DNA from 3 places in the Periweissella cryptocerci genome. Region 2 is predicted to be linked to each of the others. Evidence: predicted binding sites of a transcription regulator. Region 2 holds the regulator's gene; each other region holds the start of a gene.
What was found. The regulator CtsR, encoded in region 2, represses protease genes until heat stress. The targets are predictions, from matches to a motif close to TTGGTCAAAAAAGGTCAAANA.
Positions count from the first base shown of each region.

Region 1 (10,720 bases), 720 kb from region 2:
TCCTTACGTTGTTTTATCACAACGTTTCACTTTGTTTACACGTGATAATGCGTATCCTGTTGTGTCATCATCGGTATCACCACACTTATTGCGTGGTAATAGTGGTGCGAATGGGACACCAAAAATCGAAGATATCTTATTCGACGCGGGATTTGAATCAGCGCAAGAAGCTGAAGCATTTGGCGTGCGACCTGGCGATTTTATCGTACCGAAGGTTGAAACTGTAATAACCGCTAACAAGAAACGCGTGATGTCAAAGTCATGGGATAATCGTTTCGGCGTGGTGACGGTCTTGGATACGTTAGAAGCGTTGAAGGATACACCAACGCCTAATACGCTTATCATGGGTGCCGATGTTCAAGAAGAAGTCGGCTTGCGCGGTGCACATGGTGCCGTAAACATGATGAAACCAGATGTTTTCTTTGCAGTTGATTCGTCTGCGGCTGATGATATTAATGGTAAGACAAACCACCAAGGACACCTTGATGAAGGCACTTTACTACGAGTCTTTGATCCATCAGTTGTAATGCCTCCGCTATTGAAGGAATTTGTATTGGATATTGCCGAATCAAATAACATTCCATACCAATACTTTGTTTCCAAAGGTGGAACAGACGCGGCTGCGGCTCAAACAGAACTGAACGGTGTGCCTGCCGTTGCGTTGGGGGTTGCTTCTCGCTATATTCACACGCATCAAACGGTCTGGTCAATTAAAGACTTTGAAGCCGCCAAAGAACTAGTTAAACAATTAGCGCTACATCTTGATAAGAGCGCCGTTGATACCATTTGGGGACGGAATTAAATATTCTAATACTGAGACATTACCTTTGACAAAAGAGTGATGTCTTTTTTTCGCTATGCAGGAGTACATGTCTGGCAAAAAGTAAAAATTTTTTATACTAATATGGTATAATCAATTACAATAAATAAGTAAAAGGGAGATACACATGCAAACTTTACCTAAAACAGATAAGCAAGGCTTATTGGATCTGATTGGTGACAAGAAAACCATTCTGTTCTTTTCAGCTGATTGGTGTCCTGATTGCCGGTTTATTAAGCCGGTTATGCCACAAATTGAAACGGAAAATGCGGAATATACATTTTTAGCAGTTGATCGTGATGAAAATCTTGATTTGTGTGTTGAACTAGACGTCTTTGGTATTCCGAGTTTTATGGCTTTTGAAAATGGTGTCGAAACTGGGCGCTTCGTAAACAAAGACCGTAAAACCAAAGTTGAAGTAGAAAAATTCATTAATAGTTTGGTAGTTGCGTAATTATTTTTGCTAAATCTGCCAATATGGTTGAAAACCGACGAGTCACCCTCTAAACTAAGAGAGTGACTTTTATAATAGATAGGAAATAAATAATTATGTTAATTGCAAGTTATAACCCTACGCATGTTGGGGATACTTTAATTGTCTTGACTGCACCCGATGCAGTAAACCAAGCGCACGAAGCAAAAACCAATATTACTCGTATTTTTGATACCGCAACCGGTACAACGACGGGCTACAATTTCTTGAAGATTAGTGAACTGCTTGATTTAGCAGGAGTGAACGGTTCAGTTGAATTGTCTGACGAACAAGTTGCGAAGCTGAATGCGGCGTTGGTGGCTGCTGGATTTGAAGGCGAATTAGTCGCTGATCATGATCCAAAGTTTGTTGTTGCATACGTAGAAAGTACTGAACCACATGCCGATTCTGATCACTTACAAGTGACGAAAACGCAAATTGGTGAAGGTGACTATCTACAAATCGTTTCTGGTTCACCTAATATGAAAGCTGGTATCAAGGTTGTTGTCGCTAAAGTGGGCGCAATGATGCCAAGCGGCTTGATTATTTGGCCGGGAGCGTTGCGTGGCGTTGAATCAAACGGCATGATTGTTTCTGGTCGCGAACTCCGCTTACCAAATGCACCACAAGTACCTGGCGCAATGATCTTGCCTGACGATTTCCAAGCAGTTGGTGCAGCGTTTGATTTTGAAAAAGCGCAAGGATTATTCGCCTAAGGTGCCTACTTTCACATAATTGTGCTAATATAAAAGGAGTAGCCTTAGGGTTGCTCTTTTTTGACGCGGAGATAAAAACGTCAACGTGAATTGAAAATAATATAAAAAGAAAAGATGGCAGATTATGGCAGACGATTATAAAACACCTGCTTATTATCAGGAGCATAAAAACGACCCTAGCATCCCGGATTTGCGCAATTCGATTAATTCGCAAGTCACAAATCCGATTCGCAAAGAGTGGCACCCAGCTTTCACTGAAAAGTATGAGCGACCAATTCGTTATATGCGTAAAAATCCAGCAGGCGAAGATTACGGGCAACAAATAGCTGAACTACGCAAGTCAGTTGATAGTTACTTCATTTTTACGTATACAGATGAGGCGGCTGACGAATTGTTTGAAAAGCGCGACGCTCAAGTGCATACGACATTGTTACAACCACAATCAACCACGTCCGGAATCAAACCAGAAGTGTTGGCACCAAAAAAAGACAAGCAACCAAGTTTGTTTGATGCCGATTTTGCGGTCAATAATAAAGTTGACGAAAAAGATAAACGCAAGGGTGGACTTGGACACTCGCTTTCGTCGATTATCGATGAAGAAAAATCTGCAATTAAGCCCGTGCGTTATTTTGAAGACGATAAATAATTGTCTTGTGTAATGCGTGTCGTGCAATTATGAATTGTGATACAGTGAAATAATAGTAAGCGCTTGGGTATGAAACTACTACCATGTTTGTATCTGGCGAATAAGTGAATACAGGGAAAATACGAAGGAGATTTTTAGGAATTATGGCAGAAACAAAGTACTATTTCATCGGAATTAAAGGTTCGGGGATGGCATCATTAGCACTAATCTTGCATGATCAAGGGTATGAGGTTGCGGGATCAGATATTACCCAATATACGTTTACCCAAACGCCACTTGAAGCTGCGGGCATTAAGATGTACCCATTTGACGCGGCCAATTTGCACGAAGGTTGGACGATTGTGCGCGGTAACTCATTTGAAGATGACCAAGTTGAAGTTGCACAAGCAATTGCGATGGGTTTGGATATTAAGACATACCCAGAAGTTGTGGAACAACTTGTTAATGAAACAACTTCAATTGGGGTTGCTGGTGCGCACGGGAAGACGTCAACAACTGGTCTTTTGGCCCACGTGTTGGGTGGTGTTGAACCAACAGCTTATTTAATTGGTGATGGTACTGGTAAGGGAATTAAGGATGCGCGATTCTTTACGTTTGAAATGGACGAATACCGTCGTCACTTTGAAGACTATACCCCAGATTATGCCATTATGACGAATATTGATTTTGATCACCCTGATTATTTTACTGGGATTGATGATGTTCGCTCTGCATTCCAAGATGTGGCGAACAAGGTGAAAAAGGGAATCTTTGCATGGGGGGATGATGCCCAACTCCGGATGTTGAAGACTGATGTACCAATGTACTTCTATGGCACAAGTACCGATGATGACTTCCGAGCAACTAATATTGAGCGTTCACCAGAAGGCGCGAAGTTTGATGTTTACTATCATGATGAATTTCTTGGCAATTTTGCAACGCCATTATTTGGTGAACACGGTGTCTTGAACTCATTGGCAGTAATTGCAGTCAGTTACTTTGAGAAACTTGATTTGGACTTGGTAAAGCAGGAATTACTTTCATTTACAGGGGTGAAGCGCCGTTTCGCCGAAACTAAGCTAAGTGATGATATTGTGTTGGTTGACGATTATGCGCACCACCCAACTGAAATCAAGGCAACGATTGATGCTGCACGTCAAAAGTATCCAAACCGTGAAGTTGTCGCTATTTTCCAACCACACACATTCTCGCGGACACAAGCATACCAAGATGATTATGTCGATATTTTGGACAAAGCGGACAAAGTCTATTTGACTGAAATCTTTACTTCAGCGCGTGAAACAACTGGTGCAATTAGCTCTGCTGATTTAGGCGCGCGCATGAATAAATTCCAAGGAATTTTACATGAAGACAGCATGGATCAACTGCTCGATTTACACAATGCTGTTTTGGTGTTCATGGGTGCTGGTGATTTACAAAAATACGAAGAAAAATATAAACAATTGTTGAATGCCTAACTGAAGGTAATCAACAATCGGGAGTGGAAGGTAATGTGTTCACCCCACAGTAGGCTCGATTTTATCTTCTAGGTAGAATCGGGTCTTTTGCTGTATTCAGCACTTTTTTATTGGCGTTGAAATTTGAAAAAAATGTGAACTTCGGTTAAAATGTTGAGATTGATGTTATAATCAACATTGGTCAGAGGAAAGACTAACGAAATTAGTTTGAGGAGGAAATTTTACAAAATGAATAATAATGATAATGTAAGCTACTATGAAGGTAGTGGACAGCAAAATGTGGTTAGCGAGGTCGGCTTGGCTAAGTTTTTCGCAAAAATGTACCGTTATATGTCGATGGCGTTGCTAGTATCAGCAATAACTGCTTGGTCAACGGCCAATGTGTTTACTGGGTTGATGCAAGCAATTAGCACAAATCGTTTGTTCTTCTACGGTTTGATTATCGTTGAATTTGCTTTGGTATTAGCTGTGAACTCAAAAGGAATCCGTGGTGTGGCTTCGGCATTACCAATGTTAATTTTGTTCTCAATTGTTAATGGTGTGTTGTTGTCATCCATCTTTGTTATCTATTCTGGTGCATCAATCATTGGTGCTTTCGTCGGAACGGCTGCAATCTTTATCAGCATGTCCGTTTGGGGGATGGTTACTAAGAAGAGCATGACAAAATTAGGGAGCCACTTATTTGGTGCCTTGATTGGTCTGATTGTAGCTTCAGTTGTAAATATGTTTCTTGGCAATGGTGCTGTAGGCTTGTTCTTGTCATGGGCTTCAGTAATTATCTTCACGTTGTTGTCAGCGTATGATACAAACAAGATGAAGCAAATTTACATGCAAAATGGTAACTCAGCCAACATGACCGGGTTAGCAGTGTTCGGTGCCTTGAGTTTATACCTTGATTTTATTAACATCTTCTTAAGCCTGTTACGAATCTTTGGTGGCGGACGCGATTAAATGGAAGTATGTAACTAATATGTAGAAGAATCGTTCAAACGAGCGGTTCTTTTTTTGTGCGCTAGATTGAAAACTATGAAGTAACCATGCTAAGTATTGCGGACAGAAGTATAGGGGGGATAATCTCAGCAAAAGGGCGCGGGGAAAAGCGTGTTTTTGTGCAAAGTACCTGGATTCGCTTGTCCCAACCGGAAATGTTTCAAAGTGCGTTAATAAGCCTGAATTCTACCTTTTGATAAATTAAAGGGGAAATCAGGCTTGTTAACGGGAGTTGTGTTCTATTTTTTAGTGGGTTATTTATCGCGTAATCGATGAATTAAGAGTGTTACACCGACAACTACAAGAATTAGTAAAGCAAACCATCCGGCCGAAAGTTCGAGACCGATTGCGGGAATTTCAAGAAACATCTTAATGGCAATGATTGCAATCAAGATATATGCCATAGGTTCAAGTTCGGGCACAAAAACCATGACTTTCATGATGACTTCGGCAATGAAGCGGACGGCCAGGATCCCAACAATTCCACCAATTAGTACGATGACAGGGTTAGGTGAAATTGCAACGCTTGCTAAAACTGAATCAACAGAAAAAAGTAGATTAATTACTTCTAGTTCTAACGCCACGCGCCAAACTTTTGGTGATGCATTTTGCTTAGAATGTGGAATATCAGCGCTAGTTATGTCATCTTTAGTGCCTTGAGCATGATTGGATTTCCAAAAGTATTCCAGGCTTAAATAAATCAAGTAAATTGCACCAGCTACTTTAATTTGCCAGAAGCCAACGATGTAAGCTGCAATGATTACCACAAGCATTCGAAAAATAAAAGCACTCCAGATGCCGGCAAATAATGCTTTTTCACGGTCTTTTTCGTTAGTGAGGACCGACGTTTTAGCAGCGAGTACCACAGCATTATCTACTGATAGTAAACATTCTAAGATTACGATTGAAATAATTACTAGCCAGCCGTTACCAGTTAGGATGGCTTGGTGCCAGTTAGCCCCATCAAAGAATGGGGCAATTAGTTGATGTAACCAAGTTAGCATAGTTCCTCCTGTTATTTCACGAAAAAGGATACCCGGGTGGATCCTTATGATAGTGTTATTAGTTGCTTTTATGATAGCACATATCCCGGAATGACCGTTCCAAGATGTGTACTACCATAGGAAACCAAGTCAGATAATCACTTGTAAGAATAAGTAGAAAGCGATTCGAACAAAATGACAAATTCATATAATGTAAGATTGTGTCCGTAGAATGTTTTACATATTAGAAGCTGTTGAGGTGAACACAACTAGAAAGGGTTAATAGACAGTGGTAATTTACTATTACCGAAAAGTAGCGCACATGTTTATTGAACCCTGCGAAACGCAAGCATAACAATCTGCTTGATTAGTTATAGTGTAAGCAGAGCTGTTGTAGGATGAAGATGGTATGAAAAACAATAATAATTAATGCTTGCATTTTAAAAATGAATTAGGTAATATTAAATAGTTGTCAAAAGGACAACAACTTATATTAGTTCAACAATTTAAAAAAGTTGTTGACGTGCAAACGATAAATTGCTAATATATAAAAGTTGTCAATTTGGTACGAGATGTATCTGATAACAAACAAATTAATTTAAATTAGTTGTTGACTTTCATAAGTCAAACGAGTAATATAAATAAACGTTGCTGCTACTTATGCAGCACGGTAGATCTTTGAAAACTGAATAAAGTTTTGACAATCAAATGATGTAAGGGTCTTAGATTTTGAATCTAAGATGTACAGATTTGCAAAAGTCAATTTCGCAAATAAATTGAATCAATTACCTCCCCGGTAATTGATTCAGGATAACAAAAGAGTCATCAAGACTCAATTTTAAATTGAGAGTTTGATCCTGGCTCAGGATGAACGCTGGCGGCGTGCCTAATACATGCAAGTCGAACGGACTGTGGTGATTATGATTGAAGAGCTTGCTCGGAGAGATTAATCACAATGCAGTCAGTGGCGAACGGGTGAGTAACACGTGGGAAACCTACCTCTTAGCAGGGGATAACATTTGGAAACAGATGCTAATACCGTATAACAATTAGAACCGCATGGTTCAAGTTTAAAAGATGGTTCTGCTATCACTAAGAGATGAATACGTAGCCGAGTGAGAGACTGATCGGCCACATTGGGACTGAGACACGGCCCAAACTCCTACGGGAGGCCAGCAGTAGGAATCTTCCACAATGGGACGAAGTCTGATGGAGCAACGCCGCGTGTTGTGATGAAGGCTTTCGGGTCGTAAAACACTGTTATAAGAGAAGAACGTCAGTGAGAGTAACTGTTCATTGAGTGACGGTATCTTATCAGAAAGGGACGGCTAAATACGTGCCAGCAGCCGCGGTAATACGTATGTCCCAAGCGTTATCCGGATTTATTGGGCGTAAAGCGAGCGCAGGCGGTTATTTAAGTCTGATGTGAAAGCCTACGGCTCAACCGTAGAATTGCATCGGAAACTGGATAACTTGAGTGCAGTAGAGGAGAGTGGAACTCCATGTGTAGCGGTGAAATGCGTAGATATATGGAAGAACACCAGTGGCGAAGGCGGCTCTCTGGACTGTAACTGACGCTGAGGCTCGAAAGTGTGGGTAGCAAACGGGATTAGATACCCCGGTAGTCCACACCGTAAACGATGAATGCTAGTTGTTAGAGGGTTTCCGCCCTTTAGTGACGCAGCTAACGCATTAAGCATTCCGCCTGGGGAGTACGACCGCAAGGTTGAAACTCAAAGGAATTGACGGGGGCCCGCACAAGCGGTGGAGCATGTGGTTTAATTCGAAGCAACGCGAAGAACCTTACCAGGTCTTGACATCCCTTGACACTCCTAGAGATAGGACGTTCCCTTCGGGGACAAGGTGACAGGTGGTGCATGGTTGTCGTCAGCTCGTGTCGTGAGATGTTGGGTTAAGTCCCGCAACGAGCGCAACCCTTATTACTAGTTGCCAGCATTAAGTTGGGCACTCTAGTGAGACTGCCGGTGACAAACCGGAGGAAGGTGGGGATTGACGTTCAAATCATCATGCCCCTTATGACCTGGGCTACACACGTGCTACATGGATGGTACAACGAGTCGCAAAGTCGCGAGGCTAAGCTAATCTCTTAAAGCCATTCTCAGTTCGGATTGTAGTCTGCAACTCGACTACATGAAGTCGGAATCGCTAGTAATCGCGGATCAGCACGCCGCGGTGAATACGTTCCCGGGCCTTGTACACACCGCCCGTCACACCATGAGAGTTTGTAACACCCAAAGTCGGTGGGGTAACCTTCGGGAGCCAGCCGCCTAAGGTGGGATAGATGATTAGGGTGAAGTCGTAACAAGGTAGCCGTAGGAGAACCTGCGGCTGGATCACCTCCTTTCTAAGGATAATACGGAAACTTACACATTTGTCAAAACTTTATTTAGTTTTGAGAGGTTTACTTCTCAATATTAATTGGATTTACCCAATTCCATGGGCCTATAGCTCAGCTGGTTAGAGCGCACGCCTGATAAGCGTGAGGTCGATGGTTCGAGTCCATTTAGGCCCATATCATGGGGAATTAGCTCAGATGGGAGAGCACCTGCTTTGCAAGCAGGGGGTCAGCGGTTCGATCCCGCTATTCTCCATTGCAACCTTCGGGTTGTAGTGTAAAACTTGTTCTTTGAAAACTGAATATTATCATTTAAATTAATTAATCAATTCAATTTTTAATATTTATATTATTAAATTGAGCCGAGAACATCGCGTTTTTTTGAGTTTTAAAACAATAGTTTTATCTCGCTTTAAAGGTCAACTAACAAGTTGACCGCTCAAAAATTAACCGTATCGAAAGATACTAGGTTAAGTTAATAAGGGCGCATGGTGGATGCCTTGGCACTAGGAGCCGATGAGGACGGGACTAACACCGATATGCTTCGGGGAGCTGTAAGTAAGCTTTGATCCGGAGATTTCCGAATGGGGAAACCCAATTACGTGAGTAATTATCACCTGCTGAATATATAGGCAGGATGAAGGTAGACGTTGTGAACTGAAACATCTCATTAGCAACAGGAATAGAAAGAAAAATCGATTCCGGTAGTAGCGGCGAGCGAAATCGGAAGAGCCCAAACCTAGAAGCTTGCTTTTAGGGGTTGTAGGACAGAACATTGGAGTTACCAAGTTATAACATAGATGAATCAACTGGGAAGTTGAGCTAGAGAGGGTGATAGCCCCGTAATCGAAATGTTATAGCCTCCGTTCTGGATCCTGAGTACGGCGGAGCACGTGAAATTCCGTCGGAATCCGCGGGGACCATCCCGCAAGGCTAAATACTCCCTAGTGACCGATAGTGAACCAGTACCGTGAGGGAAAGGTGAAAAGCACCCCGGAAGGGGAGTGAAATAGTTCCTGAAACCATGTGCTTACAATAAGTTAGAGCCGTTTAATGGGTGATAGCGTGCCTTTGTTAGATGACCGGCGAGTTACGATAACATGCAAGGTTAAGTGGAAAGACCGGAGCCGTAGCGAAAGCGAGTCTGAAATGGGGCGAATATAGTATGTTGTTTGTAGACCCGAAACCAGGTGACCTACCATGTGCAGGATGAAGGTGCGGTAAAACGCACTGGAAGGTCCGAACCCGTGTCTGTTGAAAAAGGCTGGGGATGACGTGTGGTAGCGGTGAAATTCCAAACGAACTTGGAGATAGCTGGTTCTCTCCGAAATAGCTTTAGGGCTAGCCTCGGAATTAGAATCACGGAGGTAGAGCACTGTTTGGACTAGGGGCCCATCTCGGGTTACCAAATTCAGATAAACTCCGAATGCCGTTGATTTATGTCCGGGAGTCAGACGATGAGTGATAAGATCCACCGTCGAAAAAGGGGAACAGCCCAGACCGCCAGTTAAGGTCCCTAAATATATGTTTAAAGTGGAAAAAGGATGTGGAGTTGCATAGGAACAACTAAGGATGTTGGCTCAGAAGCAGCCACATTTAAAAGAGTGCGTAAATAGCTCACTAGTCGAGTGATTCTGCGCCGAAAATGTACCGGGGCTAAACATATTACCGAAACTGCGGTGCCACGTAAGTGGCGCGATAGGAGAGCGTTCTAAGGGCAATGAGCTAGACCGTGAGGACTGGTGGAGCGGCTTAGAAGTGAGATGCCGGTATGAGTTAGCGAAAGACCAGGTGAAGAATCCTGTCCACCGAATGACTAAGGTTTCCTGGGAAGGCTCGTCCTCCAGGGTTTAGTCGGGACCTAAGGCGAGGCCGAGAGGCGTAGTCGATGGATAACAGGTTGATATTCCTGTACCAGGTGTATTTGTTTGAACAATGGAGGGACGCAGAAGGATAATGATGCGCACTGTGGAATATGTGCGTAAATCGTAAGTCTTGATAAGAGTCAAATGCTTTATCTTCAAGGAACAAGCGATGATGAGGACGAAATTTAGTAGGGAAGTTCATTGATTTCACGCTGCCGAGAAAGCTTCTAGTTAGAATAACATTTGCCCGTACCGCAACGACCACAGGTAGTCGAGGAGAGAATCCTAAGGTGTGCGAGAGAACTCTCGTTAAGGAACTCGGCAAATGACCCCGTAACTTCGGGGAGAAGGTGCTGACCGCAAAGGTCAGCCGCAGTGAATAGGCCCAGGCGACTGTTTATCAAAACACAGGTTT
Region 1 covers NZ_CP037940.1:584,198-594,917, reverse strand. Annotated here, with positions in the region: gene pepA (glutamyl aminopeptidase) at 1-802, shown strand, start outside; gene EQG49_RS02840 (thioredoxin family protein) at 948-1,274, shown strand; gene ytpR (YtpR family tRNA-binding protein) at 1,370-2,008, shown strand; gene EQG49_RS02830 (hypothetical protein) at 2,133-2,654, shown strand; gene murC (UDP-N-acetylmuramate--L-alanine ligase) at 2,795-4,111, shown strand; gene EQG49_RS02820 (Bax inhibitor-1/YccA family protein) at 4,340-5,062, shown strand; gene EQG49_RS02815 (TerC family protein) at 5,356-6,105, opposite strand; rRNA gene EQG49_RS02810 (16S ribosomal RNA) at 6,924-8,449, shown strand; tRNA gene EQG49_RS02805 (tRNA-Ile) at 8,544-8,617, shown strand; tRNA gene EQG49_RS02800 (tRNA-Ala) at 8,624-8,696, shown strand; rRNA gene EQG49_RS02795 (23S ribosomal RNA) at 8,909-10,720, shown strand, end outside.
Region 1: the regulator CtsR is predicted to act here: its motif matches at 4,279-4,299, upstream of EQG49_RS02820 (Bax inhibitor-1/YccA family protein).

Region 2 (10,720 bases):
TCCACTTAACCGAGTTGACTTTACGGCCACTGTTACCAAGTGATTTTGTTTTTTATTATGAACTAGTGAGCAATCAAGCATTAGCCAAATTAGCCGGTTTTCGGAGTGCTAATGATGAATTTGAAGGTCAATTCATGTTTAATGGGGCTTTGCGTGATCAACAAACATGGGTTGTTAGTTCAAATGATGAGACAGCTGTTGGAACAGTTCTGTTGGCACCAAATTATACAAGCGATGCGCAACCAATTGATGGTGAATATGAAGTTGGTTATATTATCTTGCCTCAATTTTGGGGGCAACGCATCATGAGTACCATTTTACCAGTGGTCATTGAAACTGCATTTACGGTTTGGCAGCTTCAAAAATTGTTGGCAAGTGTTTTGACGGACAATGTCGCATCACGTAAATTGCTAGTTCACAATGGATTCAAAGAAGATCGCGTGATTCAACATGCGGCGACGGATTGGGTCGCACCCAATCAAGAAGAAATTTATTATCATTTGACATTGGAGGGGTGGAAAAGTGCAATTAAATAAAAGTTTTGAACAAGCTGCTGTAATTGTGGCTTTACTTAGTACCCAAGATCAGCGCTATGCTATCTCAGCAGAAGTGATCCACGCTCGCTTGGGCGGCTCACAAACATACTTACGTAAGATTATGCGGAAGTTGGTCGTGGGTGGGATTATTGAAGCTGTTAGTGGCAACAAGGGTGGGTTCTCTTTGGATCGGCGCGCCGAAGATATTACCTTACGTGATATCATCGAAGCTAGTGAAGGGGAAATTAGTACGTTCCCTAATACCGGCTTAGTCGAACAAGTTTTTGGCGACATCACTGATGTGGCACAAAGTGGAACAAAACAATTGACGGATATCTTTGCTGCGGCCGATCGACAATGGTTGGCATACTTTGAACAGATTACGTTTATGGACATCCTCCGGGCAACATTAGGTTTACCAGATGATGTGAAAGATTTGCCGGTGGTTAATTGGAACGAAAGTATTACCAACTACGATGAATTTATCCACGCTATTGAAGCGCAGTTAGCGAGTTTGAAACACTAGACTTGGCCACTGCGTACCAGTAAATTACTTGGTTGGTAATAATTCTCAAACTATCGAAAAATAATTATCGACCACAGGCCGCAGTAGCATGGGAAAACCACTGACAATAGAATTTCAGTAATTGGATGATTGAAAAGTATAGAAACGACAATCCCACGCTAGAAAAAATATTGTCAAATAAACCGCCAGTAAGTACGATACTCAGTTGAGCGCCGTATTGCTGGCGGTTTTTGTTTAAGTATGCGGGGTAACGGATAATATTAAATTTAGTTCCGTATTACTAAACGGTGCGAGTTTCTATGTCAAGCGTTATCGCGTTACTTTCATTACCACAGACTGGTTTTGACCAATGGTAACTCCAAGCTATATAACCTTTACCGGTATATTCTTATTGGTAATGAGTTCAATACTATTTTTCATTCCCACGAAAAGAGAGTAGAAATGCGCATAATCTTTGAAAAGAAAAAAATTGTTTTTAGTGTGTTAGGCGTCGCCGTTGTCCTTTTTTTAGGTTGGTATCGAATATTTGGGATTACAGTCGTTGCTCCCTACCAAATTGAACACATTGTAAAGAAAAATGAAATGAAGCATGTTCAGAGCACTGCTATTATGGCGGAATTACGAAATGAATTGGTAAAAAAAAACCATGTAGGTGATTTGTCAGATCTACAAGGCGGGCCACTTATGATTGATGGGCAAACCTATCGTTGGGGAGATTATTATACTGTAAAAGTTGGAACTAAGTTTTTCGGAGTTTTTATTTTTGAAAATACACGAGGCTTTAATTATATATTGCCCAAATATACAGTTACACATATTACTAAAGTACTTGATGGAGAATAAGTAATGACTCAAATTAAAAAATGCAATTGTATGCTTAACTATTTTCGCTTTTGATTTATTTGTTTCAGATTTTTGTGGTATTCCTATCAAGAAAAAACACGTATAGTCCCGATATTTAGTCATTAACTAGGTATCGGTTTTTTGTGATTTAGTGCGGACATTTAGGGCTCTAGCGATTAGTTTTCTATGAAAAAGTGCAAATTCTTCACAGAAAGTTCACAGAACAACATTTTTTTTTAAGATGGTGCTATATTTTATTACGTTGCTTAAGCAATCTATTAGAAAAAAATTTCAGTTACTAAGAAGGACAGCAAAATGAAGAAACGTATATTGATCATTCCCCTAATTACTATTGGTTTATTGGCGAGCTTCGGGTTCTTACTAAACTTTGGAGTACACCAAACGAGCGCACAAAATACAAACATAGTTACGGCTGCTGAAAAACAAGTCACAGCTAAAACAACCAATCCCGGCTTACCTGTGACTGGCGGTAAAAAAGCTAAAGCACAGCACAAAGCCAAAAAGCTTGCAAACAAGGCTAAAAAGCATGTCACAAAAGCTAAGAAACACGTGACTAAGGCCAAGGCCAAAAAGCATGCAAAAAAAATAACTAAAAAACATAAGGCAAAAGCCGCTAAGAAAAGAACTAAATGTACAATTACTGTGGCCGGCCACACAATTCCTTGGGAACTAGATCATGGTGCCAAAGCCGCTCCTGCTCATGAAGTTGGCGTTTGGTATGGTGATGGTTCAACGACTGACAACCAAACAAGTCACTTTATCGGACACAATCCTGGGGTATTCACTCCAGTTATGTCACTACGCAAAGGCGACCCAGTAACAGTAACCGACGCACAAGGTCACACACGGACTTACCACGTTACTAAAATCATGGATGTTTATGATTGCTGCTTAGATGTTACCACGCGTAAGAATGAAGAAAGCACAATCTTTACCGCACCAGGTGAACGCATTACATTGCAAACTTGCATCACTGAAACAATCAACCGGATTGTTTACGCTAAGTAAGTTTTGTAACGACTAATAAAGTCGAAGTAATATTAATTATTGAAAGGTCTAAGATATGACGGTAAATTATATCTTGGGCCTTTTTTTGTGGGTAGCTTCACGTATGCCGATAAAACTGACAGCAACGTCGTTTTGGGAGATTTGTTAAAGACATAAAGTATCAAAGGTGCCAGGTACTATAAAAGGTTGATATAACAGTTCTTTTAGCGAATTGAATAGATGCATAAATGTGTATTGCCATGTTGAAAAAAATGTGGTTACGTGATAGGATGAGAAAGTTGAAAAATTTAATTAGAGAAAGAGGTTGCGACCAACAAAAGTAGGTTAGCTAAGGATTGACGGAATCCGTTGAGGCTAGTTGAAAGGGAAGGTTGCCGAAGGAATTCAGTACCGTTTACTGGATTGCTGGGCCGTTGTTCAAGAAATGACGGACTGTCGCAGCAAAAAATGTCGGCTGCGGGGTGCTTATCGACGAAATGACTAGATAAATTTATCGGTCCTTTTGGCTAACGCACAAGTTAGGCAAGGGGACCGTTTTTATTTAGTTAATTTGACGGTCTTTCGAAAATGCAATTATAAGGAGAGAGAATTAATGTCGGAAAATTCAGGTGTAGAACAAAATAATGGTGGTATGAAGCGTCAACTGAAGACGCGCCATATTTCAATGATCGCTTTAGGTGGTAGTATCGGAACAGGGTTGTTTGTCGCTTCTGGTTCCGCAATTTCACAAGCAGGGCCACTTGGTGCGATTACAGCGTATATCGCAATTGGTATCATGGTGTACTTCTTGATGACCTCGCTTGGTGAAATGGCGACCTACATGCCATTAACGGGTTCATTTGCGGCCTATGCGACTAAATTCGTTGATCCCGCGTTTGGATTTGCAGTTGGTTGGAACTATTGGTTTAACTGGGCGATAACTTTAGCTGTTGATGCAGCTACCGTTGGGGTCGTCATGGAGTATTGGCTGCCAAACAGTCCCCAGTGGATTTGGTCCGCAATTGCATTAGCGTTAATCTTTGGAATTAATGCTTTGTCAGTTAAGTCATTTGGTGAAACTGAATTTTGGATGTCAATTATTAAAGTTGTCACGGTTATTATTTTCTTGGCCGTTGGTTTGTTGACAATCTTTGGTATCATGGGTAACCACATTGACGTAATGGCCAACTTGACGGCTGACCATAAAGGTGGTTTCGTTGGTGGAATTCCAGCAATTCTAGCAGTCTTCGTGGTTGCGGGATATTCATTCCAAGGAACTGAATTGATTGGGATTACTGCTGGTGAATCAGAAACACCTGAAAAGTCAGTGCCTGCAGCGATTAAGCAAGTGTTCTGGCGGATTTTGTTATTCTATATTCTTTCAATTTTTGTTATTGCAGCAATTATTAACTTTAAGAACCCTGATTTGTTACGTTCAAGTACTGAACACGTTGCGGTTTCACCATTTGCCTTGGTCTTCAAGCAAGCTGGGTTTGCTGCCGCCGCTTCAGTAATGAATGCTGTTATCTTAACGTCAGTTATTTCATCGGCTAACTCGGGGATGTACGCATCAACGCGGATGTTATTCGTGATGGCGCGTGAAGGGATGGCACCTAAGATTTTTGGTAAGGCGAACCGTCACGGAATTCCATTTGCAGCATTGGTTGGGACAACGGTAATTGGTTTGTTGACGTTCTTAACAAGTATTGTGGGACCAAAAGCATACATGTACTTAGTGGCTGCTTCCGGTTTAACTGGTTTCTTGGCTTGGGTCGGAATTGCGCTTTCACACTACCGTTTCCGCCGGGCATTCATTAAGCAAGGTCACTCTCTTAAAGAATTGGTCTACAAAGCCACTTGGTTCCCATTTGGACCGTTGTTAGCATTGGTTGTTTCAATTTTGGTTATTGTTGGTCAAGATTTGCATTCATTTGCTGCGTTAGATTGGCAAGCAATTTTGATTACTTACATGAGTGTGCCACTGTTCGTCATCTTGTTCTTGTACTATAAGATTCGACACAAGACGCACATGATTCCGTTGCAGGATGTTGACTTAACGAAATCAACTAAGGGTGAAAAGTACGAAGAACCCGGTAGTCAGTCAGATATTGAAAAATAAATAAAATTCAGGGAGCTACGATTGTTGTAGCTCTCTTTTTGTATGGCAGTGACATTGCGGGTGGGTCTGTCGCGAATAAAAAGCAACATTTATGAATTACCGTGTTTTTCTAGGCGATTGGTTCACAAAAGTGCTTAAAAATCTGCTAATATAGACAATATGAATTTTGGGAATCCGCGGAACTGTTTGAGTGTGTAAGTTTGCTGAATACATAGCACATTTGGGCAGCCGAGGGAATGTAGTCTTATATGGAATACGAGGAGTAAGTGATGATTGTTTTATCAGGGACGATTGGTGCCGGCAAGTCAACTTTAACTAAGTTATTGGCCGACCATTTAGGTACGAAAGCTTTTTATGAAACGGTAGATGACAATGAAATTTTGAAAATGTTCTATGCCGATCCAAAGAAATACGGTTTCTTATTGCAAGTGTACTTCATGAATAAACGTTTGGACTATATTCACGAAGCTCAAAACAATGAATTGAACGTCTTAGATCGCTCGATTTTTGAAGATGCATTGTTATTTAAGTTGAACGCGGATTTGGGTCGGGCAACCGATACTGAAGTTGATATCCACCAATCATTATTGGAAAACATGATGGAACAATTGAACGGCGCTGCAACCAAAGATCCTGGCTTGTTGATTCATATTAATGTGTCATTTGAAACGATGCTAAAACGCATTGCGATGCGCGGACGTGACTTTGAACAAATCGAAACTGATCCAAGCTTGTATGAATACTATAAAGAACTTACCAGCCGTTATAACGAGTGGTATGCTAACTATGACCGGTCACCAAAGATGATGATTGATGGTGATAAGTATGATTTTGTGGCTGATGAAAACGTCGCCCAAAAAGTATTAGCTGAAATTGATGAAAAAATTGCCGAATTAGGCTTAAATAAGTAAGCGAGGTAAACTTGTATGTTGGATATGAAATTAATCCGGACAGAAACGGAACACGTTAAAGAACGGTTAGCAACACGGGGCGTTGCACCTGCTAAGATTGATGAATTAGTAGCTAATGATGCTAAGCGTCGCGAAATGATTCAAGAAACTGAAAAATTGAAGGCTTTGCGGAACACGGTATCTGAAAAGATTGCTCAAGCTAAGCGCAACAAGGAAGATGCTGCCGATGCCATTGCTGAAATGCAACAAGTCGGTGCTCGCATTAAAGAAATCGATGCTGAATTGATTGAAATTGAAGCAGCTATCAAAGACGAAGCTTCACGTTTGCCTAACATGCCAAATGAAGGTATTCCAGTTGGACCAGATGAAGAAGCCAATGTTGAAATTCGCAAAGACGGTGTCATTCCAACCTTTGACTTTGAACCAAAAGCTCACTGGACAATTGGTGAAGACTTAGGAATCTTGGACTTTGAACGTGGTGCCAAGGTTGCTGGCGCTCGTTTCTTGTACTATGTCGGTCAAGGTGCCCGCTTGGAACGTGCCGTTTACAACTTCATGTTGGACGAACACCAAAAAGAAGGCTACAAGGAAATGTTGACACCATACATGGTTAACTACGATTCAATGTATGGAACTGGTCAATATCCTAAGTTTGAAGAAGATGCTTACAAAGTGGGAACTGACGAGGGGATGACCATGATTCCAACCGCCGAAGTACCATTGACGAACTACTACCGCGACGAAGTGATTCCTGATGAAAAGTTGCCAGTATACTTCACGGCAGTTTCACCATCATTCCGTCAAGAAGCCGGTTCAGCTGGTCGTGATACGCGTGGTTTGATTCGTTTACATCAATTTAACAAGGTTGAAATGGTTAAGTACGTTAAGCCAGAAACTTCATACGATGAATTGGAAAAGATGACGCTTAACGCTGAAAACATCCTCCAAAAGCTCGGCTTGCCATACCACGTAATTAATTTATCAACTGGGGACATGGGTTTCTCAGCTGCTAAGACATATGATTTGGAAGTTTGGATGCCTTCACAAGATGTTTACCGTGAAATTTCTTCAGTATCAAATACAGAAGACTTCCAAGCGCGGCGTGCGCACATCCAATTCCGTAACGATGAAGGTAAACTTGAATTCGTACACACTTTGAATGGATCAGGTTTGGCCGTTGGTCGGACTGTGGCTGCAATTTTGGAAAACTTCCAACAAGCAGACGGTACGGTCATTATTCCAGAAGCACTCCGTCCATACTTCGGTGCTGACAAAATTGTGCCTGAAGTTTAATTAAGACAAATACTATAGAGAGGTCTCTACATGTTGTTATGTAGGGGCTTTTTTATGTGTGGATGAATGCCGCTGCGTGCCACAGAACCAGACCTACGTGCCGTGTAGGAAGCGCATTGCCAAGCCAAAGTTCGGTCTTGGCAAACTCAGACAAGCTGGGACTCTAAGGGCTAAAGCCCAAAGAGTCCTCATCTTTCCTTGGCTCCAAATGATGGTGCCCATCACTTGGACCAACACGGCACTCCGGTCTGGTTCTTTAGGCACTCCGCTAGTTAAGCATAATATCCGACTATGGGGACACTAACACGATTATAGCCTTATCTAGGGCTCATTTATGTTTAGCTAACGCAACTAGTGTGATAGCAAATGGGAAGTAATATACCGTTGTTATGCGTAGCAATTGCTATAATGAAGGCTAGATGTTTTAGCTGTTGCGTTAATTTGGAAATTAATTTATCGAGTGAAACGTTGTTAAATAGGCATTTTCACAATTTCTTTTAAAAAATACGAATTTTTTTTGACTTTTCTATTGACGAGCGTTGCTCTGCGAGGTATTATTTAATAGTTGTTTCAACGAGACAATACGTGTTTCTAACAAACACGCGGATGTGGCGGAACTGGCAGACGCGCTGGATTTAGGTTCCAGTGCCTTAGGGCGTGCAGGTTCGATTCCTGTCATCCGCATCCGTTTAATTGAAACGCCGACTTAGCTCAGTTGGCAGAGCACATCACTAGTAATGATGGGGTCGGAGGTTCGAATCCTCTAGTCGGCATGCCAATCAACTTGGCGCGGATCAATTAGATCAAGAATGCGAAAGTAGTTCAGTGGTAGAACATCACCTTGCCATGGTGGGGGTCGCGGGTTCGAATCCCGTCTTTCGCTTTTATTCCCTGATCAGGATTAAAATTTAAATGCACCTATAGCGCAATTGGATAGAGTGTCTGACTACGAATCAGAAGGTTGCAGGTTCGACTCCTGCTAGGTGCATTGTTATCAGAAATGGTAATTGTTTCGGGAAGTAGCTCAGCTTGGTAGAGCACCTGGTTTGGGACCAGGGGGTCGCAGGTTCGAATCCTGTCTTCCCGATATGAAGATTAGTTGACGCTGTGGCTGCCACCGTTGATTAATCTTAGTCCTCAATTTTTAGGACGCCGACTTAGCTCAGTTGGCAGAGCACATCACTAGTAATGATGGGGTCGGAGGTTCGAATCCTCTAGTCGGCATTTGCCAGTTTATGGTAATTGGTATATAATCAAATATATCTTATGCGAAAGTAGTTCAGTGGTAGAACATCACCTTGCCATGGTGGGGGTCGCGGGTTCGAATCCCGTCTTTCGCTTTTTTTATACGGTACGCAAATTCGCATGACAATCGCTGATTGGCGTAATTTGTTTCTCTAATTCCGGGTAATTTAAAATGCACCTATAGCGCAATTGGATAGAGTGTCTGACTACGAATCAGAAGGTTGCAGGTTCGACTCCTGCTAGGTGCATCTAATCAACATGAAAACCGTGTCTTCATTAATTTTGAAGATACGGTTTTCTTTTGTGCTTTTTAGGCGTACAATGGTTACTTATTGTAAGCATCTTGGCACAATGCGGGGGATAATGTGCTCTTAATAAAAGTTATGTGTGGTTACATGGTAGTTACTTACAATGAATTTCGGTACAAAGAGGTCTTATCTTGCAATTAGGTTAGAATTTCTTCATAATATAAGTCAGGATTAGTCAAATTGATAAGTTATCATGGAATAACCCGATATACTGTGTTTTTTTAACGCAGCTATCGGCATTTGACTAATAAAATGCCCCTCAACAACCACAAATAATTACAAACATTAATAAATTGCGTTGAAACAACCAAAGTAAAAATGTGGAGAAAGTTTGTGGTGTTAGGAATTTGTGAAGGAGATGGTATTGTAAAAATGGATGTACAAAATATCTCTGATGTGATTGAACAGTATTTGAAGAATATTTTAAGTGAACACGAGCATGTCGAAATTCGCCGGGCTGAAATTGCCGAGCAGTTCCATGTGGTACCATCCCAAATTAACTATGTTATTAAAACGCGGTTTACGATTCAAAATGGTTATTTAGTTGAAAGTAAGCGTGGTGGTGGTGGTTACATTCGGATTGCGAAGGTTAATCTATTGGCTTCCGATGAGGTGCTACGTGTGTTGATCACAGCGATTGGCACCAGTATTAATCAACATGATGCGTTTGCGGTGGTTCAAAGTCTGTTTGACGATGGTATGTTGACGACGCGTGAAGCAAACTTGATTTTATCGGCAATTGATAAGGACACGTTAGCTTTGCATGATGCGCAAGTTGAAAATACGATTCGAGCACGGATTTTAGTTGGGATTTTAAATCGATTACGGTTTGAAAGTTAATTAGTAAAGAAAAAGCGAGGCGTTGTGAATGGATAATCAATATACACCAAGTGCGCGAAATGTCTTAGTATTGGCTCAGGAACAAGCGAAAGTGTTTAAACACCAAGCAGTTGGGACTGAACATTTACTATTGGCATTAGCGATTGAAAAAGAAGGTATTGCAAACAAAGTATTACAACAATTTAATGTCACTGATGATGATGTGCGTGAAGAAATTGAACGCTTCACGGGTTATGGCACGATGACAAACACCGATAAGGATGCGTATTTACCATACTCACCAAAGGCCGCAGAAGTATTGCGAGCTGCTAGTGAAGAAGCAACTTTGATGAATGCAACTAAAATTGGGACTGAACATCTTTTATTGGCCCTTTTGAGCAATGAAAGTATTTTGTCATCACGGATTTTAGTAGCATTGAATGTAAATATCCAAGAAACACGGCGTATTATCTTGCGGAAACTTGGTGTAACCGAAACACCACGCAAGAGTAAAGATAAGAAAAAGGACGCACCAAAGGGAACCCCAACCCTTGACGGATTAGCACGTGACTTAACCCAAGTTGCCCGTGAACGGCGCATGGATCCAGTGGTTGGCCGAGCTAAGGAAGTTAAGCGTGTAATCCAAATTTTGAGCCGTCGTTCAAAGAACAACCCAGTCTTGGTTGGTGAACCAGGGGTTGGTAAGACGGCGATTGCAGAAGGTTTGGCACAAAAGATTGTCGCTAATGAAGTTCCAGCTGATTTAGCTGGCAAGCGTTTGATGATGCTTGATATGGGTTCATTGGTTGCTGGTACAAAGTATCGTGGTGAGTTTGAAGATCGCTTGAAGAAGATTATCGACGAAATTTACAACGATGGTAACGTCATCTTATTTATTGATGAATTACACACTTTGATTGGTGCTGGTGGTGCTGAAGGAGCGATTGACGCCTCAAATATTTTGAAGCCAGCCTTGGCACGTGGTGAACTCCAAACAATTGGTGCAACAACGCTGGATGAATACCAAAAGTATATCGAAGCTGATTCAGCTTTGGAACGACGTTTTGCAACCGTCCAAGTTGATGAACCAACTGAAGAAGAAGCTATCAAGA
Region 2 covers NZ_CP037940.1:1,307,510-1,318,229, reverse strand. Annotated here, with positions in the region: gene EQG49_RS06070 (GNAT family N-acetyltransferase) at 1-536, shown strand, start outside; gene EQG49_RS06065 (Rrf2 family transcriptional regulator) at 523-1,062, shown strand; gene EQG49_RS06060 (hypothetical protein) at 1,504-1,905, shown strand; gene EQG49_RS06055 (sortase domain-containing protein) at 2,221-2,934, shown strand; lysine riboswitch at 3,225-3,409, shown strand; gene EQG49_RS06050 (amino acid permease) at 3,527-5,032, shown strand; gene EQG49_RS06045 (deoxynucleoside kinase) at 5,302-5,943, shown strand; gene serS (serine--tRNA ligase) at 5,959-7,236, shown strand; tRNA gene EQG49_RS06035 (tRNA-Leu) at 7,839-7,920, shown strand; tRNA gene EQG49_RS06030 (tRNA-Thr) at 7,937-8,009, shown strand; tRNA gene EQG49_RS06025 (tRNA-Gly) at 8,048-8,119, shown strand; tRNA gene EQG49_RS06020 (tRNA-Arg) at 8,151-8,224, shown strand; tRNA gene EQG49_RS06015 (tRNA-Pro) at 8,250-8,323, shown strand; tRNA gene EQG49_RS06010 (tRNA-Thr) at 8,388-8,460, shown strand; tRNA gene EQG49_RS06005 (tRNA-Gly) at 8,505-8,576, shown strand; tRNA gene EQG49_RS06000 (tRNA-Arg) at 8,656-8,729, shown strand; gene EQG49_RS05995 (CtsR family transcriptional regulator) at 9,162-9,629, shown strand; gene EQG49_RS05990 (ATP-dependent Clp protease ATP-binding subunit) at 9,658-10,720, shown strand, end outside.

Region 3 (10,720 bases), 830 kb from region 2:
CTTAGCAATCTGAACAGCGTGTAAAGCACCACTATATGCTAAACGGCGATCAGGAAAACCGGTAAACGGAAAACTAGGAAAACGGAAAATATTTCTTTCATAGACATTTTTGGCAACTTTTGGATCAGTTGAGGTAAAGATATATACTTGATGCCCTTGAGCTTCCAGTGTTTCACGCAACGTTAAAATTGACGTCGCAACACCACTCACTTGGGGATAGTATGTATCTGTAAATAAACCAATGTTCATCCGAAGTTCCTCCTTGTCTCTTTTACTTTATTGTACGCCGATATTTTGACGTAACATTGAATTATTCTAACACAAAATCTGACTTTGTAATAATTTTGACATACAAAATCATATCACACTTAGCTAGTGGCGACCATGGATATTAGGTAAATGTAATATGTGATTTTCCCCACTTCCTAATAGTGCGTGCGCAATATCCTTTGCTGTCATACTGAGTCTCTTATATTAGCCACTATACGGCACTTCGGTTTGTTTCTCTAGTACCCGCGTTAATATGTAGGATGAATGTTCCACATCAAAAACAAAATCATTTTAGACAATCTACATAACTATCGTACAGTGTAAAAATGGTCAAAAAAAGTGGATAACAAATTGTCATCCACCTTTGTTTTTACTATCTTACTTACCAGCAACAGTTGCTTCAACTAACGCCTTAACTTCATCGTTAGTTTCAAGGTCAATCGCCTTAAGGGCAAGTTCCTTAACTTCAGTAGTTGTAAGCTTCTTCATCAATGAACGAGCTTGCAAGATTGAAGTAGCACTCATTGAGAATTCGTCTAAACCAAGTCCCATGAGCAATGGCACGGCAATTGGATCACCACCCATTTCACCACATACGGCAACAAACTTACCTTCTTTGTGGGCGTTATCAATGGTCATCTTAATAAGACGCAAAATTGATGGGTTATATGGTTGGTAAAGGTATGAAACCTTTTCGTTACCACGATCGGCAGCCATTGTGTATTGAATCAAGTCATTAGAACCAATTGAGAAGAAATCAACTTCTTTAGCAAACTTATCTGAAAGCATTGCTGCTGCAGGGATTTCAATCATAATTCCGAGCTTGATACCATCGGCAACTTCTACGCCAGCCGCAATCAACTTAGACTTTTCGTCTTCGAAGATTTCCTTTGCTGCACGGAATTCAGGCAAAGTCGCAACCATTGGGAACATAATCCATAGCTTACCGTATGCTGATGCACGGAGCAATGCGCGAAGTTGGGTCCGGAACATTTCAGTCCGATCCAATGAAATCCGCAAAGCACGGTAACCCAAGAATGGGTTTTCTTCCTTAGGCAATGGCATGTAAGGAAGATCCTTATCACCACCAATGTCCATAGTACGAACGGTAACAGTCTTACCGTTCATACCTTCAAGGACAGCCTTGTAAGCTGCAAATTGGTCATCTTCAGTTGGCATTTCGGCAGAATCCATGTATAAGAATTCAGTCCGGTATAAACCAATTCCTTCAGCACCGTTTTCCAAAACACCATCAAGGTCTTTTGGTGTACCGATGTTAGCTGCAGTCATGAATTCAACACCATCAGCTGACAAAGTCTTTTCGTCTTTCAACTTAGCCCATTCAGCTTTTTGGTCAGCATATTCTGCACCCATTTTAGTGTAAGTAGCAATTTCGTCTTCAGTTGGGTCAATGATGAAATCACCATGTAAACCATCAACAATCACAACTGTGCCTTCTTCAATTTCTGAAGTTGCAACTTCAGAACCAACCACAGCTGGAATTTCCAAAGTACGGGCCATAATTGATGAGTGTGAAGTCCGACCACCCAAATCAGTAACAAATCCCTTAACAAATTTACGATCAAGTTGGGCAGTATCTGAAGGTGTTAAATCCTTTGATACAATCACAACTTCTTCGTCAATCAAAGCAGGGTTTGGCAAAGTTACACCAAGCAAGTGTGAAAGTACACGCTTCGTAACGTCGCGGATATCTGCTGCACGTTCTTGCATGTAGGTATTATCTGTCATTGCTTCAAACATGCCAATAAACATATCTGTAACTGACTTCAATGCCGTTTCAGCATTAACTTTGTCATTTTCAATTTGTTGTTCCATTGATGAAATCATTTCAGGATCTGAAAGGATTGTAATGTGTGCTTCGAAAACTTCAGCTTCTTCTGCGCCCAAGTTTTCAGCTGCTTTGGCTTTAATCTTAGTTAAATCATCAATAGATGCACGAAAGGCCGCATTTAAGCGGCCCTTTTCTGCATCAACATCAGTAATTGATTTGTTGTCAAAAGACAGATCAGGATCAACTAATTTATAAGCCTTAGCAATAGCAACACCATTGCTGGCTGCGATACCACTAAGTTTTTTAGTCATTATTCTGAAAGGCCTTCCTTTTTCATAGTGTCAACAATCGCTGCGATTGCATCAGCTTCGTCATCCCCAGTAGCTGAGATAGTAACGTCAGCTCCTTGGCCAACACCGAGTGACATAACACCCATGATTGACTTCAAGTTAACATCCTTACCTTCGTATGAAAGAGTGATGTCAGCACCGAACTTAGATGCGCTTTGCACCAAAAGGGTTGCTGGACGAGCGTGGATACCAGTTTCTGCTACAACGTGAAAGTTACGTGATTCCATAATATTAATTCTCCTTGTTTATGCACATTTTAGATAGGGGCGAAAACCCATCAGATGATGGTTCGCCAAACCTTATGAACTAATGATAACTAAAATGTAAACGTTTTACAAGGGGTTTTCTGTGCAAAATAGCCCATTTTGATTAATTTCACAGAATCTTCAAAAAGTTTATATACCAATAATGAAAAGGCTTTCAAGCACAACATCAACGCACCCTTTGCGATTACTGATATCGCAGTTCGTATTAGTACTAGACTAACCACACTTTTCAGTAAATCCATGCCAAGCATCGTTTCAAATGTGAATTATTTTGGTTACAAGTGTATTCCTCCACTATGCTCGCGATGGTGGACGGGAAGCTGCTTCATGAACTTCATAAAAAAATGGAGCGCGACAAATTCTGTCGCACTCCATTTCACTTTAATTAATTTGTTTCCAAGCGTGTATAAGTCACAACCCCGCCACGGGTGGCCTCACCACGAATTTGGTTTTGGTATGAATATCCTTGCCAAACTTTGTGGAAAGCTGGGAAGTCGGCATTGTTAACAACAAACTCAGTAATTTCACCGCTCCGTACTTGCTCGAGTAGTACTTCGTAATCAACCATAGTTATTTACCTGTATTAATAAAGTCTTGGACTACTTGGACCAATCCACCACTAGTTGGATCTGAAGCTTGCTTAATGAAGCCTTTGATATCTGAATCTGAGAAAGCCCCTGCTTGGATGCCGGCCTTATTCAAAGTAGCACGCGCTTGTTTGATTTCACTGTTAGTGATTTTGTTTCCCATTGAATCCTTGGTGTCATTACCACTCTTATCAGAACCAACGCCTTCATTTTCATCTTTTTTCGCTGATGAACTTGAGCTTGTAACAGTTGACGTTGCCACTGATGAACTAGTGGCACTTTCTGATGATGAGCTTGCAGCAGATGAGCTTTGTGCGATAGCCGCACTTGAACTACTTGCTGCTTGCTTATCTTTAATAGAAGAAATTTCGTTATTGGCGCGTTGAATCAAAGTATCTAAACCTTTGTTTGCGCCGGTAACTTGTTGGAAATATTGCGTTGCTGTGTCAAAATCTTTTGCTTTCATTGCCTTTTGACCAGCAACGAATGCTTTCGTTTGTGCTAAATAAGTTTGTGCTGCGTAATCATTTTTCTTCTTATCAAGTGCCGTTTGAAATTCTCGTTGCGCACTCTTGTATTCCCCATCGTTTACCGCTTGCTTACCAGCACTGATTGCTGAAGCATATGCGTCGTTACCCTTAGAGTCCTTTGAGAACAAGCCGCATCCGCTAACTACAACCGCCAGTAAAGCTAAAACCCCAATTGTTGCAAATACCTTTTTCATGAAATAGATTCCTCCGATTTATAATCTGGACTTTATTATACTAGATATTTTATTAATAAACAGTTAAATCTACCCACACACATGACCACACTGTTTCGATACGATGACAAGTGTTCTACATATAAGTGTTAGCCACAGTCATCACAAAATACTGGGCATATCAAAACATTAGTCCTCGATTCACATTTTCGCTGAATGAAGTAATCTACAACAATCTCCGGCATATTGTAAGCTTTAGTCAGATACTTCAATAGTATATGTAATTTTTATATGTCGCTTTTAAACTATTGAGGCATCAATCATGAATTATTAGTGCTAACCCACTTGCCTATTCATAGCACCGGTTCAGTCAATTAGCACTCTCAGTGATAAAGTGCTAAAAATTGAGTCAAAATGCTTGTTTTTCTTTTCTGAGTGAGTATACTAATAGTCGAAGGTCAAGAAAGGTCAGACAATTTGATCGAACTTTCGACCTTAAATAATACGTAGATAAACACTTTACGAAACGAGGTACAAACTATGCTATGTCAAAATTGTAAAAAGAACCAAGCGACCATTCACATGTCAATGAACATTAATGGTCAGGTAGTCGATTTGAACTTATGTCCTAATTGCTACCAACAATTGCAAAACGAAATGAAAAACGGGGGTAACTCAAATATGATGAACGATCCATTCGGCTTTAACTCAATCGATGATATTTTCCGCGCCATGAACGGTCAACAAGCACAACAAGGCGCACAACAACGTGGTAACCAACGGCCACAAATGCAACAAGGTAACGGTAACAACGGTGATGGCGATAGTTTATTAGCCGAATTTGGTTTGAACTTAACTGAAATGGCGCGCCAAGGTCACTTAGATCCCGTGATTGGCCGTGATAAAGAAATCGCCCGTGTGGTTGAAATTTTGAACCGCCGTACTAAGAACAACCCAGTCTTAATTGGTGAAGCCGGGGTTGGTAAAACCGCTGTTGTCGAAGGCTTGGCTCAAGCTATCGTTAGCGGTGATGTCCCAGAAAAACTACAAGACAAAGAAGTTTACCGACTTGATGTTGTTTCACTAGTTCAAGGTACTGGTGTCCGCGGTCAATTTGAAGAACGCATGCAAAAATTGATGGATGAAGTTTCAAAGAGTGAAAACATCATTCTGTTCATTGATGAAATTCACGAAATCATGGGCGCTGGGAATGCCGAAGGTGGTATGGATGCTGGGAACGTCTTAAAGCCAGCCCTTGCACGTGGCGAATTCCAACTTGTTGGGGCCACAACTTTGAACGAATACCGTCAAATCGAAAAGGATCCAGCTTTAGCTCGCCGGTTCCAACCAGTTACTGTCAATGAACCTTCGGAAGATGAAGCCCTCGCTATTTTAAAAGGGATTCAAAAGAAATATGAAGATTACCACAACGTGAAGTACACTGACGAAGCTATCGAAGCTGCCGTGAAATTGTCAGCTCGCTACATCCAAGACCGTTTCCTTCCTGATAAGGCAATTGACTTGCTTGATGAAGCTGGTTCACGCAAGAACTTAGGTTTAAAGGTTGCTGATCCTAAGGAATTACAAACGAAGATTAACTCAGCTGAAGCACAAAAACAAGCAGCCATCGAACGCGAAGATTTTGAAAAAGCTGGTTACTGGCGTGATCAAGTTGCCCAATTAGAACGTACTAAAAAGGACATCGAAGAAAACCCACAAGCGCCAAACGCTGACATCATTACTGACAAAGACATGGAAGCGATTGTTGAAGAAAAAACTGGGATTCCAGTTGGTGATTTGAAAGAATCAGAAGCTGGTCAATTACGTGACTTGGACAAGCACTTGGAAGAACACGTTATCGGCCAAGATGAAGCAGTTAACAAGGTTGCTCGTGCCATTCGTCGTAACCGGGTGGGCTTCAATAAATCTGGTCGTCCCATTGGCTCATTCTTATTCGTTGGTCCTACTGGGGTTGGTAAGACTGAAACTGCTAAGCAATTAGCGAAGGAACTCTTTGGCTCAGAAGATTCAATGATTCGTTTTGACATGTCAGAATACATGGAAAAGCACAGTGTTTCTAAGTTAATTGGTGCCCCTGCTGGTTACGTTGGTTACGAAGAAGCTGGTCAATTAACTGAACAAGTTCGTCGTCACCCATACTCATTAATTCTGTTGGATGAAATTGAAAAAGCACACCCTGATGTTATGCACATGTTCTTACAAGTCTTGGACGATGGTCGGATGACCGATGCTCAAGGTCACACCGTTTCATTCAAGGACACTGTGATTATCATGACTTCAAATGCCGGCTCCGGTGATGCAGAAGCTAAACTCGGATTTGGTGCTGAAGCTGATGGTACAACACACAGCATCATGGATAAATTAGGTAACTACTTCAAGCCAGAATTCTTGAACCGTTTCGACGACATCATTGAATTCAACAGCTTAAGCAAAGAAGACTTAAACTCAATCGTGCGTTTGATGTTAACTGATGTTAATGACATGATTGCTAGCCAAGACTTGCACCTAGATGTTACTGATGAAGTTGCTAATAAGTTAGTTGACTTGGGATATAACCCAGCGATGGGTGCCCGTCCACTCCGTCGTGTCATCCAAGAACAAATTGAAGACCGGGTTGCGGACTTCTACTTAGATAACGCTGACGTTCATGACTTGGAAGCAACATTAGTCGATGACGAAATCACAATTGCTGCTAAAACTGAAGCTAAACCAGTCGCAATCGCTGCTGGCACAGATTCAGACACAACTACAGAATAATAACTAGTTAAAAAAGTCACTGTTAATAACGGTGGCTTTTTTTATTGGTGCTATTTTCATAGAATTTATGAGCCATATACTACTGTGGCTCTATTCCGTCTGACGTGGAATTGAATAATATTGACCACTACGTGCCAGCAAATTAGTAATAATTCTCAAACTAGCGAAAAACAATCGTCGGGGCCGAAATACATTGAAAAACAGCTGAGCCGCTGAAATAAGGAGCAATATTAATCGATTAGCAATTCAGCAGTTGTTCAAAATTTATCATATGTAGAACAACACTAATCAAAATTGGTTTGTGAAATCGATATGTTATTGATATAGGATGTCGATTTTCTTGGTTAGCCACGTTTTCACCACGCTAGAATAAATAGCTCCACTACTGCTTGTCCGCACAGCGCTTTGCGGGCCACACCGAAACCACATTACTACGTCAGGCCATACTTATAACATTGTGAATTTACCATCACCACCCACTGACTGCTTCGCTTATGGCTAACAAAATTATAAGGTACCACCTACTATGTCACAGCGTTGCAACAATCGACGCAACATTTCAACATTCGATTAATCTTCTCGTCATCATTACCCTGTAGTATGAACTACATGATAAATATGACGAAGAAAATAAAATTAACTTTAATGATGGTCTTGGCGCTTTTTACTTTTGCTGGTTCAATTGCTAGCTACACGCCAACTAACGCAGCAGCTGCTACGACTCACAAAACAACTAAGTCTAAGAAAGCCCTAAAAAAAGCTAAATTGGCTAAGAAAGCCAAAAAGGCTAAAAAAGCAAAGAAGGCTAAGAAAGCTAAAAAACAAACTACGAAACAAATTGTTTACGGTTATGCCAAAAGCAAACACAAATGGGGTAAAACTCAACAAAAGTACCTCGGTAAAGTAATCAGCTACGAATCAGGTTGGAAGTTAAAAGCCCGGAATGGCCGTTACGTTGGGTTATTCCAAACAACGGGTGTCCGTGATTTATCAGCCAAAGGTCAAGCTAAGCACGGTACGAAGTACATCAAGGCACGTTATGGTACACCTAAAAAAGCATGGAACCATATTCAACGTCACGGTTGGTACTAAACTCACCGTCCTCGGAGTGGTTCAACAATCATTAAAAAAATTAAAAGCTCGTGAATCTAATTTGGTTCACGAGCTTTTATTGTCTATACTTAAGTATATGTATGTAAAATAATTGACTCTATTTATTCTAGCGTGGGATTCTCATGTCTATACTTTTGTTTAAAAATACTCACGTACCACGGAATATCCATTAAGCACTAGTTTGAGCACATCGCAAAATCAGCGATAACTGATTTGTTTGAATCTGCACCCCTACGACTTTTTTGCTAGTTTGAACATTATTACTAACTAACGGAGTGCCTGTAAATTGCTTCACACATATTTCCGCTGAGGATAAGATGAGGAGCCTTAGGAATTTATTCCTTAGACTCCCAGCTTGTCCGAGTTTGCCAAGACCGCACTTCGGCTTGGCAATGTGCTTCCAGCGTGGTGCGCCAAGCAATTTACCGGCACGTAGTGACCAATTTTATTCAATACCACGTCAGACGGAATAGAACCAAATAATTGGAGGAAAATAAAAAATGACAGTAAGCCAACCAAATGGCGTTCCTGTGTGGGTCTACGTCGAAGATATCGACACCCATGAAGAATTGACGGGGCCAACTATTCTCTCAGGAATGCTCGGAGAAAACTACCAAGTTCAGATGCCACATTTACCAGCTTATAAGCTCATCCAAAATGATGGTGATTTGAATGGTCAATTCACCAACGCCACCCAAAGTGTCCGTTTATTTATGCGCCGTGCTGATTGGGCCGAAACTCAAGTAATTAACTCATTCGTTCAAGTAAAAGAACCCACACCATTATTCGATGAAACGGATGGCGAGCCAACTGGTGAATACCTCCAGCCAGATACGGTTGCCAAAACAACCTTCCGTGTCGCCACGACGCAAGGTAAATTTTGGTACAATGTTGGCGAACGTCGGTGGGTTGAATATGACCGCCATAACGTCGACCTGCGCGAAACTAGCCGAACTGATGCTCAAATTGCCGCCGAATTGGTTAGCCCTTCATGGGAAACAACCCAAGTTCAACAAAATGCTGTCATCGACTTTGTGCCTGACCAGTATACTGCTGTCTATTCCTCACCTTATGGTCGAATCATCGGCGAAATTCGTGATGGTGCTCAAGTCCAAATCAGCGAAATTATCGATGACCCAAGTGGCGTTGATTGGTACCAACTCACTGATATTGGTTGGGTTACAAGTCTTTATGTGAAGTTGGTTTAACAACCACGCAATACACACGTTAAACTTAATAAGGTTTATTGCGTGATTGTTCCTAGCTTGTCACAATATACCAATCGTAATTTTTCCGATTAAAAGCTATTTTTACAGTTACTAAGCATTAGCGCAAAAAGTTCCGGCAAATTCAATTATTGTTTTGCTGGAATCTCTTACATATTATGTTGTACAACAAAAGAAATCCCATTTCCTTTGTTCACTGCAATTACAAAGGAGCTTTTATAACAATGGACGACAAACATATTACTTTACCACCGGAAATTATTAATCAACTTGATATTGACCCCCACAAACCGGTGCAGTTAACAGTTAATGATAATAAACTGCAACTTAATCAAAATCCGGATCCTCGTGAAAAACAAAGTATGTCACTGCGGTATTTTATTACGCCAACCATTCTTGCGACAATTCTGTTTTTCATTCGTTTTACTCTAGCTGGGCAATCATTGGTACCCCTCACTGGTAATAATTCGCTGGAAAATATGACCTTTTTACTCGGAACATTAACCGGGTTTATTGTCTTTTCAATTATCTTCATTTCGCAAAAAAGACGGCGGCGCAATACGACTGTCGAAAAAATCTACTGGCGAAACTTCCCGACGATTGCAATTGCCTTTGGTAGCATGCTCTTCTTAGTTCTCATTGGAACGTTTGAATTGTTGGGAACCCTTTTTGTAGGTGCTAACTTCGATGTTTACACCGCCACAATTCTCTTCTTCATTTTTGTGGCGATCATCAATTACACGATGATAAACTTAGCACTCTCAATTACGCCGAGTCTTATTATTAATTTATTAATGACCGTTATCATTGGTGGTATGACGTTAGCCATGATTAGTAACAGCAGTTTAAAATGGTGGCATCGCAATTTTAGCTTTTTAGGTACGACTGATGCCAATAAAAGTTGGGAATTTAACCTTACTTTAGTCCTTTCTGCTCTCTTAATGATTGCCTTAATCGATTACTTATTCGTTGCCATTCATCAAGCCCATTATAAAAGCCTGCGTCTGACGACCTTACGCGTGCTACTTACGCTAACTGCTACCAGCTTTGGTGCAGTTGGTTTAATTCCGAATAACGGTGATGGCATTATGCACATCCTCCACGATCAATCAGCCCGAATTTTAGTGTTGTTCATCATTGCCCTGATTATTGGCCTTAGATGGTTAATTCCCAATATCAGTCGTGAATTTCTCCAAGTATCATATGCTATTGCGATTGGGCTCATCATTGCGCTGATTCTATTCTTGTTTGTCGGCTACTTCTCCTTGACTAGTTTTGAACTAATTAGCGCTAGTATGTCAATTGGTTGGATCTTGCTATTACTCCAAACCTTACTAAAGTTCACGGTAAATACAGAAAAAACCTATACAATCACCATTGAAGCCTCTAAATAACATCAGCAAAAAAGGATTCTAAAGCTCAATTTAATGAGTTTGAAGGGCTCCAAGAAAGTTAGACAAAATCTAACTGACTTGGAGCCCTTTTATTATGGCAAAATATACAATCGAACAAAAAATTGAGATAGTGAAAGAATATCGAACTGGAAGTATTAGCCAGCGCGGATTGAGTAAGAAATATAACATTCCTGATTCAGTGATAAGGCGTTGGATCAGAAAAGCAGAACTTCATGGTTTT
Region 3 covers NZ_CP037940.1:2,132,928-2,143,647, reverse strand. Annotated here, with positions in the region: gene EQG49_RS09320 (glycosyltransferase) at 1-249, opposite strand, end outside; gene ptsP (phosphoenolpyruvate--protein phosphotransferase) at 649-2,373, opposite strand; gene EQG49_RS09310 (phosphocarrier protein HPr) at 2,373-2,639, opposite strand; gene EQG49_RS09305 (hypothetical protein) at 3,064-3,246, opposite strand; gene EQG49_RS09300 (outer membrane protein assembly factor BamD) at 3,249-3,989, opposite strand; gene EQG49_RS09295 (ATP-dependent Clp protease ATP-binding subunit) at 4,509-6,746, shown strand; gene EQG49_RS09290 (aggregation-promoting factor C-terminal-like domain-containing protein) at 7,365-7,838, shown strand; gene EQG49_RS09285 (MucBP domain-containing protein) at 8,360-9,067, shown strand; gene EQG49_RS09280 (AbrB/MazE/SpoVT family DNA-binding domain-containing protein) at 9,310-10,479, shown strand; gene EQG49_RS09275 (helix-turn-helix domain-containing protein) at 10,574-10,720, shown strand, end outside.
Region 3: the regulator CtsR is predicted to act here: its motif matches at 4,423-4,443, upstream of EQG49_RS09295 (ATP-dependent Clp protease ATP-binding subunit).